Telluria mixta: one gene and its partner. The protein of the gene in region 1 interacts with the protein of each later gene in a pairwise test. Links are inferred from orthologs where the notes say so. Each region holds a gene or a part of one and is shown in the gene's direction. Other genes may lie near its edges.

Region 1 (7,684 bases):
CCGAGCTGCAGGGCGCGCACGAGGATGGCCAGGTCGAGTTCCAGGAACAGGAACGCGTGCTGGCCGAAGCGCGCAACCGCCTGCGCGACCTGGAACGCGCCGCGCAGGAAGCCGTGTTCGCGGAAAAGACGCAGCGCACGCGCATCGAGGAATTGCGCCGCACGATCGCGACGGCCAACCAGCAGGCCGCGCAAGTCCTGGAAAGCATCGGCGCCGGCAAGCTGGAACTGGAAGCGCTGGAATCCGGCGCGGCGGCGGAAGGCTTGCAGGACCTGCTGGCGCGCCGCACGGAACAGGAAAAGGCGCTGGCCGATGCGCGCCACGAACTGGACCAGCTCACGCAGCAGCTGCGCGCGGCGGAAGAAGCGCGCATGGCGGCGGAGCGCGGCCTGCAGCCGCAGCGCGAGCGCATCACCGAGATGCAACTGAAGGAACAGGCCGCGCGCCTGAACCAGGAACAGTTCGCGGAAGCCCTGTCGGCCACGGGTGCCGACGAGGCGGCGCTGTCGGAAAAGCTCGATCCGGAGCTGAAGCCGGCGTACCTGCAGGGCGAGGTCACGCGCCTGACGAACGCCATCGCGTCCCTCGGTGCCGTCAACCTCGCGGCGGTGGAAGAGCTGGCGCAGGCGACGGAGAGGAAACGCTTCCTCGATGCGCAGAACAACGACCTGCTGGAGGCGATCAGCACGCTGGAAGGCGCGATCTCGCGCATCGACCGCGAATCGCGCGACCTGCTGCAGGACACCTTCGACCGCGTCAACCTGCATTTCTCGGAACTGTTCCCGATCCTGTTCGGCGGCGGGCAGGCCAAGCTCGTGATGACCGGGGACGAGATCCTCGACTCGGGCGTGCAGGTGATGGCCCAGCCGCCCGGCAAGAAGAACGCGACGATCCATTTGCTGTCCGGCGGCGAGAAGGCGCTGACGGCGACGGCGCTCGTGTTCTCGATGTTCCGCCTGAACCCGGCGCCATTCTGCCTCCTCGACGAGGTCGACGCGCCGCTGGACGACGCCAATACCGAGCGCTTCTGCCGCATGGTGAAGCGCATGTCGGACCATACCCAATTCCTCTTCATCTCGCACAACAAGATCGCGATGGAGATGGCCAACCAACTGATCGGTGTGACGATGCAGGAGCAGGGCGTGTCGCGCATCGTGGCGGTGGACATGGAGTCCGCCGCGAATTTCGCTACTGAGGCACAAGCAGCATGACAGACTTTCAAATGAGCCTGATCGCGGCCGGCGGCGTTTTCGTCGTCGGCGTCATTAGTTACAACAAGTGGCAGGAGTACAAGGCCCGCAAGAGCGTCGAGCGCGCGTTCTCGCACGACCACGACGACGTGCTGATGAAGGGCGGCTCGCCCGAGCGCGCGGAACCGCACGTCCAGCGCCACGAGCCCATCCTGGACGGCGCCCCCGCGCCCGACCACGACGTCCTGATCGAGCCGAGCATCGTCGCCGAGCCGTTCCAGCACGCCGCGCCGGGTGCCGCACCCGCCGCCGCGCCGGTGCCGGCTGCCGCCGCCGCCCTCGACCCCGTCGCCGAGCTGCCGGCCGTGAAGCCGGACACGCCGCCCGCGCAACTGGCCGAGAACCTCGTCGACCCGCTGATCGACTGCCTGATCCCGCTGAATTCCGAAGGCCCGCTGCGCGGCGACCGCATCCTGCCTGCACTCCTCAAACTGCGCCGCGTCGGCAACAAGCCCGTGCACTTCGTCGGCCTGGCCGTGAACGGCGACTGGGAGCCGATCGTGCATGGCGGCGTGTACACCAAGCTGCAGGCCGGCGTCCAGCTGGCGACGCGCACGACGGCGCTGAACGAACTGGAATACTCCGAGATGGTGACGCGCCTGCGCGCCGTGGCCGACGAGATTGGTGCCGAGCCGGAAGTGCCGGACATGATCGAAGTGATGAGCGAAGCGAAGACCTTGCACCGCTTCGTCGCCGGCCACGATGCGCAACTGGGCGTGAACCTCGCGTCGAAAGGCGCGCCGTGGGCGATGGCGACCCTGATCGGCGCGCTGGAAAACGCCGGGTTCGACGTGCGCCCGGACGGCAAGTTCGTCATGCTGGACAAAGAGGAGGGCGGCGGCACCTTGTTCACGCTGTCGACCAACGTCACCCTGGGCGCCGACACGACGTCGCGCCTGACGCTGCTGCTGGACGTGCCGTGCGTGGCCCCGGCCCGCGACGGCTTCGGCAAGATGGTCGCGTGCGCGAAGGACCTCGAGCAGCGCCTGGATGCCGCCATCGTCGACGACTTCGACCAGCCCCTGACGGATGCGGCGCTGGAAGAGATCGCGGGCCAGGTGCGCGAGTTCTACCAGGAGATGGACGCGGCCGACATCGCCGCCGGTTCCACGCGCGCGCTGCGCCTGTTCAGCTGAGGTGAGCATGGCCGACCTGGAACGGATGGCGTGGCTCGTCAAGGAACTGAACCACCACATCTACAACTACCACGTGCTCGACGCGCCGACGATTCCCGACGCCGAATACGACAAGCTGTTCCGCGAACTGCAGGACCTGGAAGCCAAGCATCCGGAAGCCGTGTCGGTGGATTCGCCGACGTCGCGCGTGGGCGCCGCGCCGATCCCGGAATTCAAGCAGGTCACGCATGCCGTGCCCATGCTGTCGCTGAACAACGGCTTTTCCGATGAAGACATCGACAACTTCGACCGCCGCGTGCGCGACGGCCTCGGCCACGCGCAGGTGCAGTACGCGGCCGAGCTGAAATTCGACGGCCTCGCGATGAGCCTGCGCTACGAGAACGGCGTGTTCGTGCAGGCCGCCACGCGCGGCGACGGCTACACGGGCGAGGATGTCACGGCCAACATCCGCACCGTGAAGGTCATTCCGCTCCGTCTGCGTGGTGACGACATTCCGGCGGTGCTGGAAGTGCGCGGCGAAGTCCTGATGTTCAAGGAAGACTTCGAACGCCTGAACCAGCGCCAGCGCGACGCGGGCCAGAAGGAATTCGCGAACCCGCGCAACGCGGCCGCGGGCAGCCTGCGCCAGCTCGACGCGCGCATCACGGCCCAGCGCCGCCTGCGCTTCTTCGCTTACGGCATCGGCCTGCTGGAAGGCGCGCCGCTGCCGGAATCGCACTCGAAGGCGCTGGACTGGCTCGACCAGCTCGGCCTGCCCGTGTCGAAGGAACGCGCTGTCGTGACGGGCTGCGAAGGCATGCTGGGCTACTTCCGCGACATCGGCGCGCGCCGCAAATCGCTGCCGTACGAGATCGACGGCGTCGTCTACAAGGTCGACCGCTTGTCGGACCAGCGCGAGCTGGGCTTCGTGTCGCGCGCGCCCCGTTTCGCGCTCGCGCACAAATTCCCGGCCGAGGAAGCGCTGACGACCGTGTCCGCCATCGACGTGCAGGTGGGACGCACCGGTGCGATCACGCCGGTGGCGCGCCTCGTGCCCGTGTCGGTCGGCGGCGTCACCGTCACGAATGCCACGCTGCACAACGAGGACGAGGTACGCCGCAAGGACGTGCGCGTGGGCGACACGGTCGTCGTGCGCCGCGCGGGCGACGTGATTCCGGAAGTGCTCTCGGTCATTCTCGAACGCCGCCCGACGCCGGTTCCACCCGTGTACGAACTGCCGAAGACGTGTCCCGTGTGCGGTTCGCACGTCGTGCGCGAAGAGGGCGAGGCCGTCGCGCGCTGCTCCGGCGGCCTGACGTGCGCGGCGCAGCGCAAGGAAGCGATCCGCCATTTCGCGGGCCGCCGCATGATGGACATCGAAGGCCTGGGCGACCGCTACATCGACAGCCTCGTGGAAGCGAACCTGATCCACGGCGTGGCGGACCTGTATCGCCTCACGCTGGACGACCTGTTGAAGATGAAGCGTCTGGCCGATGAACGCGACGGCACCACGCCGGAGACGGTCAAGCAGGGCAAGGTCGCGACGAAATGGGCGGACAACCTGCTGGCCGCCATCGCCGCCAGCAAGCACCCGCCGCTGGAGCGTCTGCTGTTCGCGCTGGGCATCCGCCACGTGGGCGAGTCGACGGCGAAGACCCTGGCCGACTGGCTCGGCAGCCTCGCGCTGGTCCGGCGTGCGCCGGCCGCGCTGTTGCGCGTGCTGCCCGACATTGGCGGCACCGTCGCGGAAGCCATTGCCGACTTCTTCGCGGAAGAGAAAAACCAGCAGGCGCTGAACGATTTGCTGGCGGCCGGCGTTGCGCCGCAGGGCGAGCATGCGCCGCGCGCGCAACTGCGCGAAAAGCTGGACGACGTGGGCCTGCTGGCCGCGCTCGGGATCCCGAAACTGACGGAGCCGCGCGCGCGCCAGCTGCTGGCCGACGGCCGCACGCTGGACGATCTCGCACACCTGAAGATCTTCAGCGTGTTCGGCCTGCCGGAAGGCGTCGTCACGGCGCTGGAACAATGGATGGCGGTGCCGGGCAACCGCGAGATGCTGGCGCTTCTTGCGGCGCTGCGCAGCGAGCTGCTGGCGCTGCTGCCGCAGGATGCCGTCGATGCCGCGGGTCCGCTGGCCGGCAAGACGTTCGTGCTGACGGGGACCCTGCCGACGATGTCGCGCGATGCCGCGGGCGCCCTGATCGAACAGGCGGGCGGCAAGGTGTCCGGTTCGGTGTCGAAGAAGACGTCGTACGTCGTCGCCGGCGCGGAAGCAGGCAGCAAGCTGGAAAAGGCCGAGCAGCTCGGCGTGACCGTGCTGGACGAAGCGGGCCTGCTGGCCCTGCTGGGCGCACAGAACTCAACTCAATAATCAGACGGAGCTTCACAATGACCGCAATCAAGAAAGCCGTATTTCCTGTCGCCGGCCTCGGCAGCCGCTTCCTGCCGGCCACCAAGGCGCAGCCGAAGGAAATGCTGCCCATCGTCGACAAGCCGCTGATCCAGTACGCGGTCGAGGAAGCGGTGGCCGCCGGCATCACGGAACTCGTGTTCATCACCGGCCGCAACAAGCGCGCCATCGAAGACCATTTCGACAAGGCCTACGAGCTGGAATCGGAGCTGGAAGCGGCCGGCAAGGAGGAACTCCTGAAGCTCGTGCGCCAGGTCATTCCGAAGAACGTCAACTGCATCTACATCCGCCAGCCGGCCGCGCTGGGCCTGGGCCACGCCGTGCTGTGCGCCCGTCCCGTGATCGGCAACGAGCCGTTCGCCGTGCTGCTCGCGGACGACTTCATGGACACGGCCGACGGCCACAAGCCGGTGCTGGCGCAGATGACGGACCTGTACGCGTACGAGAAGTGCAGCGTGCTCGCCGTGCAGGACGTGCCGCGCGCGAACACCCGGCAGTACGGCATCGTCAGCGCGCGCGCCTATCGTCCGGACCTGGAACTGGTCTCCGGCATCATCGAGAAACCGAAACCCGAAGACGCCCCGTCGACGCTGGCCGTCGTGGGCCGCTACGTGCTGTCCGGCGCCATCTTCGAACACCTGGAAAACCTGGGCACCGGTGCGGGCGGCGAGATCCAGCTGACCGACGGCATCGCCTCGCTGATGTCGCGCGAACGCGTCCTGGCGTACCGCTATGCCGGCACGCGCTACGACTGCGGCTCCAAGCTGGGCTACCTGAAGGCCACGGCCGCCATCGGCATGAAGCACCCGGAGACGGCCGAAGGCTACCGCGAATTCCTCACGCACCTGTGCGCGGACCTGCCGAAATGACGATCCGCGAGATTCTCAGGATGGGCGACCCGCGCCTGCTGCGCGTGGCGGAGCCCGTGCGCGCGTTCGACACGCCCGAACTGCACGCACTCGTTGCCGACATGTTCGAGACGATGCACGCCGTCGACGGCGCCGGCCTGGCCGCGCCGCAGATCGGCGTCAACCTGCAGCTGGTGATCTTCGGCTTCGGCAAGAACCAGCGCTACCCGGACGCGCCCGCCGTGCTGGAGACGGTGCTCATCAACCCGGTGCTCAAGCCTTTGTCCGACGAGATGGAAGAGGGCTTCGAAGGCTGCCTGTCCGTCCCGGGCCTGCGCGGCAGCGTGCCGCGCTACACGCGCCTGCATTACGAGGGCGTGGACCAGTACGGCAACCCGATCAGCCGCGACGTGGACGGCTTCCATGCGCGCGTCGTGCAGCACGAAGTGGATCACCTGCTCGGCATCCTGTACCCGATGCGGATCCGCGACTTTACCCGCTTCGGTTTCACGGAAGTGATGTTCCCCGACCTCGATCCGAAGGCCGACGATTGAAAACGCATTATGTAGGCGCTTTGTTGGCGCTGCTGAGCGCCGGCGCGCATGCCGATGACCTGTTCACGAAGATCGACGCGGACCCGAAGCGCGAGCTGTGGATCGACAGCGGCTTCGCGACTTACCACTTCGACCGCGACAAGAACCTCAACGGCGGCAACCGCGGCCTCGGCGTCGAATACCGCTTCTCGGGCACGATGGCGGCGGCGGCAGGGCGCTTCGTCAACAGCGACAGGATGTATTCGAATTACGTCGGCGTGCTGTGGCAGCCGTATGCGCTGGGCCCCGTGCGCCTCGGCGCGGCGATCGCGGCGTTCGACGGGTATCCGAAGATGCGCGACCGCGGCTGGTTCCCGGCCGTCGTGCCCACGTTCACGTACGAGTACCAGCGCGTGGGCGTGAACGTCGGCGTGATCCCGTCGTACAAGGATCGCCTGTACGGCGGGATTTCCGTGCAGTTGAAGGTCAAATTATTTTGACGTCGGTGGATACGGCGATTTCCCGCCGTCGGCGATGAACGTATCGATCCGCGCCTTCAGCACGGGCAGCGGCACGGACCCCAGCTGCAGCACCGTGTCGTGGAACGCGCGGATGTCGAATTTGTCGCCCAGCGCCGCCTCGGCCTTCCGGCGCGACTCGATGATCGCCATCTCGCCCAGGTAGTACGACAGCGCCTGGCCCGGCCAGGAGATGTAGCGGTCGACCTCCGTCTGGATCTCGTGGTCGGACAGCGCCGTGTTGTCGTGCATGTAGGCCTGCGCCTGCTCGCGCGTCCAGCCCAGCGCGTGGATGCCCGTGTCGACGACGAGGCGGGACGCGCGCCACGCCTGGTAGCTCAGCATGCCGAACGTTTCGTACGGCGTCTCGTACATCCCCATTTCGCTGCCCAGTCGTTCGCAATACAGCGCCCAGCCTTCGCCGTATGCCGAGATGTAGGCGCGGCGGAACGGCGGCACGCCCTGCTGTTCCAGCGCCACCGGCATCTGGAACGCGTGGCCCGGCGCCGATTCGTGCAGGGTCAGCGCGGGGAGGCTGTACAGCGCGCGCGCCGGCAGGTTGTACGTGTTGACGAGGTAGATGCCCGGACCGCCGCGCGCCGACGTGTAGTACGGCGCCTGGTCCGGCGGCACGGGCACGATGGCGAAGCGGCGGCGCGGCAGGTACCCGAAATACTGGTCGGCCTTGCCGTCGAATTTCTTGGAAATCCACGCGGCGCGCATCAAGAGTTCTTCCGGCGTCTTCGCATAGAACTGCGGGTCGCTGCGCAGGAAGGCGAGGAAGGCGGGCAGGTCGCCCTTGAAGCCGGCTTTTTCCCTGGTCTGCTGCATCTCGGCGCGGATCTTCGCCATCTCGCTCAGGCCGATCTGGTGGATCTGCTGCGCGGTCATGTCCGTCGTCGTGTACTCGACGATCTTCGACTGGTAGTACGCCTTCCCGTCCGGCAGGCGCTCCGCCGCGAGCGTGGTGCGCGCCTTCGGCACGTACTCGTCGCGGAAGAATTGCAGGG
Region 2 (7,908 bases), 2.3 Mb from region 1 along the record:
AGGGTCTTGTAGACGTCTTCCGCCGTCAGGTGCCGCACCGCGCTGTTCTGGAAAATTTCCAGGATTTTCAGCCGAGGCAAGGTCGCTTTCAGGCCGCTGGCTTTCAGGTCGGTTGGATTGTTGCTCATGTTTTGTTACTCGGATATGGGCGGAGTGCTTTATGATATAGCGTTTTACAAGCTCCCGCCTCATCGATTTTAAGGTCAGATATGCGCACTAAAGCCGTTTTCCATCGTTCCCACGCACGGGCAGCGCTCGTGGCCGGCCTCGCCTGCATGACGCTGGCGCTGTCCGGCTGCGCGGCCTGGCGTAACCAGACCAAGCCGGCCGAGCCGGTGAGCACCGCCCCCGCCGCGGTCGCCGCCGATGCCGGCAAGTCGGCGGCAATCGCGAATTCGGGCGCGCAGACGACGACCGTCACCCAGCTGCAGAAATTCCTCTGGATCTTCTCGCCGTACCGCCCGGACATCCAGCAGGGCAATTTCGTGTCGCAGGAAATGCTGAACCAGCTGAAGGTCGGCCAGACCCGCGACCAGGTGAAATTCATTCTCGGCACCCCGCTGCTGCAGGACGCCTTCCACAAGGACCGCTGGGATTACCCGTTCTACCTTGCGCGCGGCAACGGCGAGCTGACCACCAGCCGCGTCACCGTCTACTTCAAGGACGACAAGGTCGACCACTTCGACGGCGGCAACCTGCCGACGGAACGCGAATACATCAATCGCCTGATCGGCATCTCGAAATACGAAACCAAGACCGAGCAGGAATCGCTGGACGAGCTCAAGCGCAAGCGCGACGAGGCTGCGAAAGGCGGCGGAGGACAATAATATGACCCAACTGAAAATCGCCGTTGCCGGCGCGAGCGGCCGCATGGGCCGCATGCTGATCGAAGCCATCGCCGCCGCACCGGACGCCGTCCTGGCCGGCGCCCTCGACCGCGAAGGCAACCCGTTCATCAATTCGGACGCCGGCGCGTTTTCCGGCCAGTTGACCGGTGTCGTGATCCAGTCCGACCTGGCCAAGGGCCTGGCGGACGCCGACTTCCTGATCGATTTCACGCGCCCGGAAGGCACGTTGCACCACCTGGAATACTGCGCCGCGCACGGCATCAAGATGATCATCGGCACCACCGGTTTCGATGACGCCGGCAAGGCCGCCATCCGCGCCGCCGCCGAAAAGACCGCGATCGTGTTCGCCCCGAACATGAGCATCGGCGTGAACGTCACGTTGAAGCTGCTGGAAATGGCGGCCAAGAATTTCTCCGAGGGCTATGACATCGAGATCGTCGAAGCCCACCACCGCCACAAGGTCGATGCCCCGTCCGGCACCGCGCTCAAGATGGGCGAAGTGATCGCCGACGCCCTCGGCCGCGACCTGAAGGAATGTGCCGTCTACGGCCGCGAAGGCGTGACGGGCGAGCGCGACCCGTCGACGATCGGCTTCGCCACCGTGCGCGGCGGCGACATCGTGGGCGACCACACCGTGCTGTTCGCCGGTATCGGCGAGCGCATCGAGATCAGCCACAAATCCAGCAGCCGCGTCAGCTACGCCCAGGGCTCGCTGCGCGCCGCGCGGTATATTGCCGACAAGGCAACGGGTCTGTACGACATGCAGGACGTCCTCGGCCTCAAGGCCTGACCCGCACACGCCCGCCGAACTGGACGGCTTTGCCGGCGATCTGCTGGCATACTGGCATATATCTCCGTCGTTCCCGCGAAGGCGGGAACCCAATTTCGTACGCGGATCGACAACGCCTGCAGAACTTGGGCCCCTGCCTCCGCAGGGGCGACGTTGTTTTACGTTACCTAACAGGAGACTTTCCATGGCCACCGTCGAGCTCAACGGCGCCGCGATCACCGATGCGGAAAGCTTTCACGTCGAGAGCCAGCGTGCGTTCGGCTTTCCCGATTCGTACCCGCACACGATGGATTCCTGGGTCGATTGCCTGAGCTATCTGCGCGACGAAGACGGCATGAGCAGCGTCCGCCTGAAGAAGGACGAGGTGCTGCACATCGTCGTGACGCACTCGGAGGCCCTGCGCGAACGGGCGCCGGACGTGCTGGAAGAGATGGCCTTTTGCATTATCGGCATCAACGAGCGCTACGAGGACTATGGCGAGAAGGCGGCGCTGGAGCTCGAACTGCGATAGGTCGCTTGTCATGTGACACGATATAATGTTCTGCTCACCTCTTTCAGTCTGCAGAACATCATGCAAGAAAAATATAGTCCAGCCGAAGTCGAACAGGCCGCGCAGGCCTACTGGAAGTCGATCGACGCGTATAAAGCCGTCGAGAACGACCCGCGTTTCCCGAAAGGCAAGTATTACGCCTGCTCGATGCTGCCCTATCCGTCGGGCAAGCTGCACATGGGTCACGTGCGCAACTATACGATCAATGACGTGATGTACCGCTACCTGCGGATGAACGGCTACAACGTGCTGATGCCGATGGGCTGGGACGCCTTCGGCATGCCCGCCGAGAACGCGGCGATGGCGAACAACGTGCCGCCGGCCCAGTGGACCTATTCGAACATCGCCCACATGCGCGGCCAGATGGAGTCGATGGGTCTCGCGATCGACTGGTCGCGTGAGATGACCGCCTGCAAGCCGGACTACTACAAGTGGAACCAGTGGATGTTCCTCAAGATGCTCGAGAAGGGCATCATCTACCAGAAGACCGGCACCGTGAACTGGGACCCGGTCGACCAGACCGTGCTCGCGAACGAGCAGGTCATCGACGGCAAGGGCTGGCGCTCGGGCGCGACCGTCGAAAAGCGCGAGATCCCGATGTACTACGTGCGCATCACGGACTACGCCGACGAACTGCTGGACCACGTCGAACACAAGCTGCCGGGGTGGCCGGAGCGCGTGCGCATCATGCAGGCCAACTGGATCGGCAAGTCGACCGGCGTGCGCTTCGCATTCCCGCACGTGATCATGGACGAGCAGGGTGAGCTCATCAACGAGGGCAAGCTGTACGTCTTCACGACGCGTGCCGATACGATCATGGGCGTGACTTTCTGCGCCGTCGCGCCGGAACACGCATTGGCCCAGCACGCGGCCAAGGACAATCCGGAACTGCAGGCGTTCATCGCCGAGTGCAAGCAGGGTTCCGTCATCGAAGCCGACATGGCGACGATGGAAAAGAAGGGCATGCCGACCGGCCTGTTCGTGACGCATCCGATCTCCGGCGAGCAGGTGCCGGTCTGGGTCGGCAACTACGTGCTGATCACCTACGGCGACGGCGCCGTGATGGGCGTGCCGGCCCACGACGAGCGCGACTTCGGCTTCGCGAAAAAATACGACCTGCCGATCAAGCAGGTGGTGGCCGTGGAAGGCGAGACGTTCTCGCTGGACGGCTGGCAGGAGTGGTACGGCGACAAGGAACGCGGCGTCGTCATCAACTCGGGCAAGTACGACGGCCTGGATTACACGGCGGCCGTCAACGCCGTCGCGGGCGACCTCGCGAACCTGGAGCTGGGCGACAAGAAGGTCACGTTCCGCCTGCGCGACTGGGGCATCTCGCGCCAGCGCTACTGGGGCACGCCGATCCCGATGATCCACTGCGAGAAGTGCGGCACGGTGCCGGTCCCCGAGAAGGACCTGCCGGTCGTGCTGCCGGAAGACTGCGTCCCGGACGGTTCCGGCAACCCGCTGAAGAAACACGAAGCGTTCCTGAAGGTCGACTGCCCGTGCTGCGGCGCGCCGGCACGCCGCGAGACGGACACGATGGACACGTTCATCGACTCGTCCTGGTACTACATGCGCTATACGTCGCCGGGTTCGAACGACGCGATGGTCGACCCGGCCCGCAACGATTACTGGATGCCGATGGACCAGTACATCGGCGGCATCGAACACGCCGTGCTGCACCTGCTGTACGCGCGCTTCTGGACGAAGGTCATGCGCGACTTCGGCCTCGTGAAATTCGACGAGCCGTTCGTCAACCTGCTCACGCAGGGCATGGTGCTGAACGAGACCTATTATCGCGAAGAGGAATCCGGCAAGAAGACCTGGTACAACCCGGCCGACGTGAGCCTGACGTTCGATGAGCGCGGCCGTCCGCAATCGGCGGTGCTGAAGGAAGACGGCCAGCCGGTCGTCATCGGCGGCACCGAGAAGATGTCGAAGTCGAAGAACAACGGCATCGACCCGCAGGCGCAGATCGAGCAGTACGGCGCGGATACCGCCCGCCTGTTCACGATGTTCGCCGCGCCGCCGGAGCAGACCCTGGAATGGTCGGAATCGGGCGTGGAAGGCGCGAGCCGTTTCCTGCGCCGCGTCTGGGCATTCGCTTATGCCCAGCGCGAGCGCGTGGCCGCCGCACTGGCCGGCCAGCAGGCAGGGACGCTCGACGAATCGCAGAAGACGCTGCGCCGCGAAGTGCACAAGGTGCTGCAGCAGGCCGACTACGACTTCAAGCGCATCCAGTACAACACGGTCGTCTCGGCCTGCATGAAGATGCTCAATACCTTGGAGTCGGCGAAGCTGGCGGAAGGCGCTGCAAGCGACGCCGTGATCACGGAAGGCCTGTCGATCTTCCTGCGCATGCTGAACCCGGTCGCGCCGCACATCACGCACGCGCTGTGGCAGGAACTCGGCTACGCCGGCAAGTACGGCGACATCCTGAACGTGGCCTGGCCGGAAGTGGATCCGGCCGCGCTGGAACAGGCCGAGGTCGAGCTGATGATCCAGGTGAACGGCAAGCTGCGCGGTTCGGTGAAGGTGCCGAAGGAAGCCGACAAGGCCGCCATCGAAGCCGCCGCGCTGGCGTCGGAAGCGGCGCAGAAGTTCGTCGAAGGCACGCCGAAGAAGGTCATCGTCGTCCCCGGCAAACTGATCAACATCGTGGTGTAAGCCATGCGCGCCCTGACCCGGAAGTTGGCGGTGCGCGCGGTCGCGGCCCTGCTGGTGGCAAGTGTCACCACAGGCTGCGGCTTCCAGCTGCGCGGTTCGAACGGCAGCTACACGATGCCGTTCCACAGCATCTATCTCGGCTTCCCGGACACGTCCGCGCTGGGCACGGAACTCAAGCGCAACCTGCGCGCGTCCGACCAGGTGGTCATCGCCGACAAGGCGACGGATGCCGAGGCGCAGTTCGTGCTGCTGGGCGAGTCGCGCAACAAGTCCATCCTGTCGCTGAACAGCCTGGGCCGCGTGCGCGAATACCTGCTGACGTACACGATGTCGTTCACCGTGCGCGACGCGAAGGGCGCGGAACTGGTGCCGCCCACGCAGATCTCGCTGCGCCGGAACATGGCGTTCGACGAGACCCAGGTGCTGGCCAAGGAATCGGAAGAAGCGCTGCTGTACCGCGACATGCAGGCGGACCTCGTGCAGCAGATCATCCGCCGCCTCGCGTCGATCAAACCAGCGACTTAACTAAAAAGGAACACCATGCAGTTGCGGCCTGAGGCGCTCGACGGGCACCTCGCCAAGGGGCTCGCGCCCCTGTACGTGATCACGAGCGACGAGCACCTGCTCGCGCTGGAAGCGGCGGACAAGATCCGCCGTGCCGCGCGCGCGCAAGGGTATTCCGAGCGCGACGTGCTCACGGTCGAGCGCAACTTCAAATGGGGCGAGCTGCTGGCCGCCAACCAGGCCATGTCGCTGTTCGGCGACAAGAAGCTGATCGAGCTGCGCATCCCCGGCGGCAAGCCGGGCAAGGACGGCAGCGCGGCCCTGCAGAACTATGCGAAAGACCTGAATCCCGACAACCTCACCCTGGTCACCCTGCCGAAGCTGGACTGGCAGACGGCCAAGGCGTCGTGGGTGGCGGCGCTGCAGCAGGCGGCGGTCTACGTCGAGATTCCGAACGTGGAACGGGCGCAGCTGCCGGGCTGGATCGGCATGCGCTTATCAAGCCAGAACCAGAGCGCGGACCGCCAGAGCCTGGACTTCATCGCCGACCGCGTCGAGGGCAACCTGCTGGCGGCGCACCAGGAAATCCAGAAGCTCGGCCTGCTGTACGAGCCGGGCAAGCTCACATACGAGCAGGTGCATGACGCCGTGCTGAACGTGGCGCGCTACGACGTCTTCAAATTGTCGGAAGCGATGCTGGCCGGCGACCCGGCCCGCCTCGTGCGCATGCTGGAAGGGCTGAAAGGCGAGGGCGAGGCGTTGCCGCTGGTTTTATGGGCCGTCTCCGAAGAAATCCGCACGCTGCTAAAATTAAAGGCAGGGATGGCGCAGGGACGCCCGCTGGGGGCCCTGCTGAAGGAATATCGCATCTGGGGCCCGCGCGAGCGCATGATGGAACCGGCGCTGCGCAGGATTTCGCTGCCGACCCTGGAAACGGCGCTGCAGCAGGCGGCGCAGGTCGACAAGATGGTCAAGGGCCTGCGCGCGAAGCAGTTCGCGGGCGATGCGTGGGATGCGATGCTGCAGCTGGCGTTGAAAGTCGCATCGACATAACGAATTCACTGGAAGAAGCACGATGGACATCACCGAGTACATGCAAACAATCGGCCGCCAGGCGCGCGCGGCCTCGCGCGGCATGGCGCGCGCAGACAGCGCCACCCGCAACCAGGCCTTGCTCCTGATCGCCGCCGCCATCGAGCGCGACGCCGACCAGCTGCGCGCCGCCAACGCGCGCGACATGGAAGCGGCGGCCGCCGCCGGCCTGGAACCGGCGCTGCTGGACCGCCTCGCGCTGTCCGACAAGGCGATCGCCACGATGGTCGACGGCCTGCGCCAGATCGTCGCGCTGCCCGATCCGATCGGCGAAATCACCGACCTGAAATTCCGCCCGACGGGCATCCAGGTGGGCCGCATGCGCGTACCGCTGGGCGTGATCGGCATCATCTACGAAGCGCGCCCGAACGTGACCGTCGACGCGGCCGGCCTGTGTATCAAGAGCGGCAATGCCGCCATCCTGCGCGGCGGCTCGGAAGCCATCCACTGCAACCGCGCGCTGGCCGCGCTGGTGGCCGAAGGCCTGCGCGGCGCCGGCCTGCCGGAGCACGGCGTGCAGGTCGTCGAGACGACGGACCGCGCCGCCGTCGGCGCCCTGATCACGATGCCGGAATTCGTGGACGTGATTGTCCCGCGCGGCGGCAAGGGCCTGATCGCGCGCCTGATGAAGGAAGCCACCGTCCCGATGATCAAGCACCTGGACGGCATCTGCCACGTCTACATCGACGCGAAAGCGGACATCGCCAAGGCGCTGCCGATCGCGATGAACGCGAAAACGCACCGCTACGGCACGTGCAACACGATGGAGACGCTGCTCGTCGCCCGCGCCATCGCGCCGACCGTGCTGCCGCAACTGGCCGAGCTGTACGCGACGAAGGAAGTGGAACTGCGCGCGGATCCGGAAGCGCTGGCGATCCTGCAGGGCTATCCGCATTTGACGCCCGCGACGGAAGAGGACTGGAGCACGGAATACCTGGCGCCGATCCTCGCCGTGAAGATCGTGGACGGCATCGACGCGGCCATCGAGCATATCAACACGTATTCGTCGAAGCACACCGACGCCATCGTTACCGAGGATTACACGGACGCGATGCGCTTCCTGCGCGAGGTGGATTCGGCCTCGGTGATGATCAACGCGTCGACGCGCTTCGCCGACGGCTTCGAATATGGCCTGGGTGCGGAGATCGGCATCTCGAACGACAAGCTGCATGCGCGCGGGCCGGTTGGGCTGGAAGGCCTGACGTCGCTGAAATACGTGGTCTTTGGCCACGGCGAAGTGCGCAAATAAATTCGGGGTCAGAGCACATTTTTCGGAAAATTCGGGGTCAGAGCACATTTGAGGACAATTGTTCCTACGTGCCTCTAATTGCGGCAGCCTGCATCCGCGAGGCGGGGCAGAGGGACTTTGTCGATCTCTTGGCGCCCGTTGATTCTCAAGAGCCATTGCACTAAAAAGTGCTCTGACCCCGAATTTTTGCGAAAACGTGCTACGACCC

What was found. Proteins that work in one complex are often made in the same cells at the same time.
Region 2: the proteins of ligA (region 1) and leuS interact in binary tests that used the Escherichia coli proteins (3 or more experiments, as listed by UniProt). The link is inferred for Telluria mixta from one-to-one orthologs.

The regions. Positions count from the first base shown.
Region 1 is NZ_CP119520.1:4,850,206-4,857,889, forward strand. What follows is about bases 2,073-5,064. They hold ligA (NAD-dependent DNA ligase LigA), read left to right. Parts: upstream 2,073-2,393; coding sequence 2,394-4,736; downstream 4,737-5,064. Other genes in these bases: P0M04_RS21640 (cell division protein ZipA C-terminal FtsZ-binding domain-containing protein), read left to right, coding at 2,073-2,386; galU (UTP--glucose-1-phosphate uridylyltransferase GalU), read left to right, coding at 4,754-5,064. Outside these bases: chromosome segregation protein SMC, read left to right, coding at 1-1,211; more of P0M04_RS21640, read left to right, coding at 1,208-2,072; more of galU, read left to right, coding at 5,065-5,644; def (peptide deformylase), read left to right, coding at 5,641-6,177; P0M04_RS21660 (hypothetical protein), read left to right, coding at 6,201-6,656; P0M04_RS21665 (DUF885 domain-containing protein), read right to left, coding at 6,648-7,684. UniProt on the Escherichia coli protein: DNA ligase that catalyzes the formation of phosphodiester linkages between 5'-phosphoryl and 3'-hydroxyl groups in double-stranded DNA using NAD as a coenzyme and as the energy source for the reaction.
Region 2 is NZ_CP119520.1:2,535,235-2,543,142, forward strand. What follows is about bases 1,840-5,055. They hold leuS (leucine--tRNA ligase), read left to right. Parts: upstream 1,840-2,209; coding sequence 2,210-4,855; downstream 4,856-5,055. Other genes in these bases: P0M04_RS11300 (barstar family protein), read left to right, coding at 1,840-2,149; P0M04_RS11310 (LPS-assembly lipoprotein LptE), read left to right, coding at 4,859-5,055. Outside these bases: fur (ferric iron uptake transcriptional regulator), read right to left, coding at 1-128; P0M04_RS11290 (outer membrane protein assembly factor BamE), read left to right, coding at 210-827; dapB (4-hydroxy-tetrahydrodipicolinate reductase), read left to right, coding at 829-1,638; more of P0M04_RS11300, read left to right, coding at 1,823-1,839; more of P0M04_RS11310, read left to right, coding at 5,056-5,380; holA (DNA polymerase III subunit delta), read left to right, coding at 5,396-6,412; P0M04_RS11320 (glutamate-5-semialdehyde dehydrogenase), read left to right, coding at 6,435-7,700.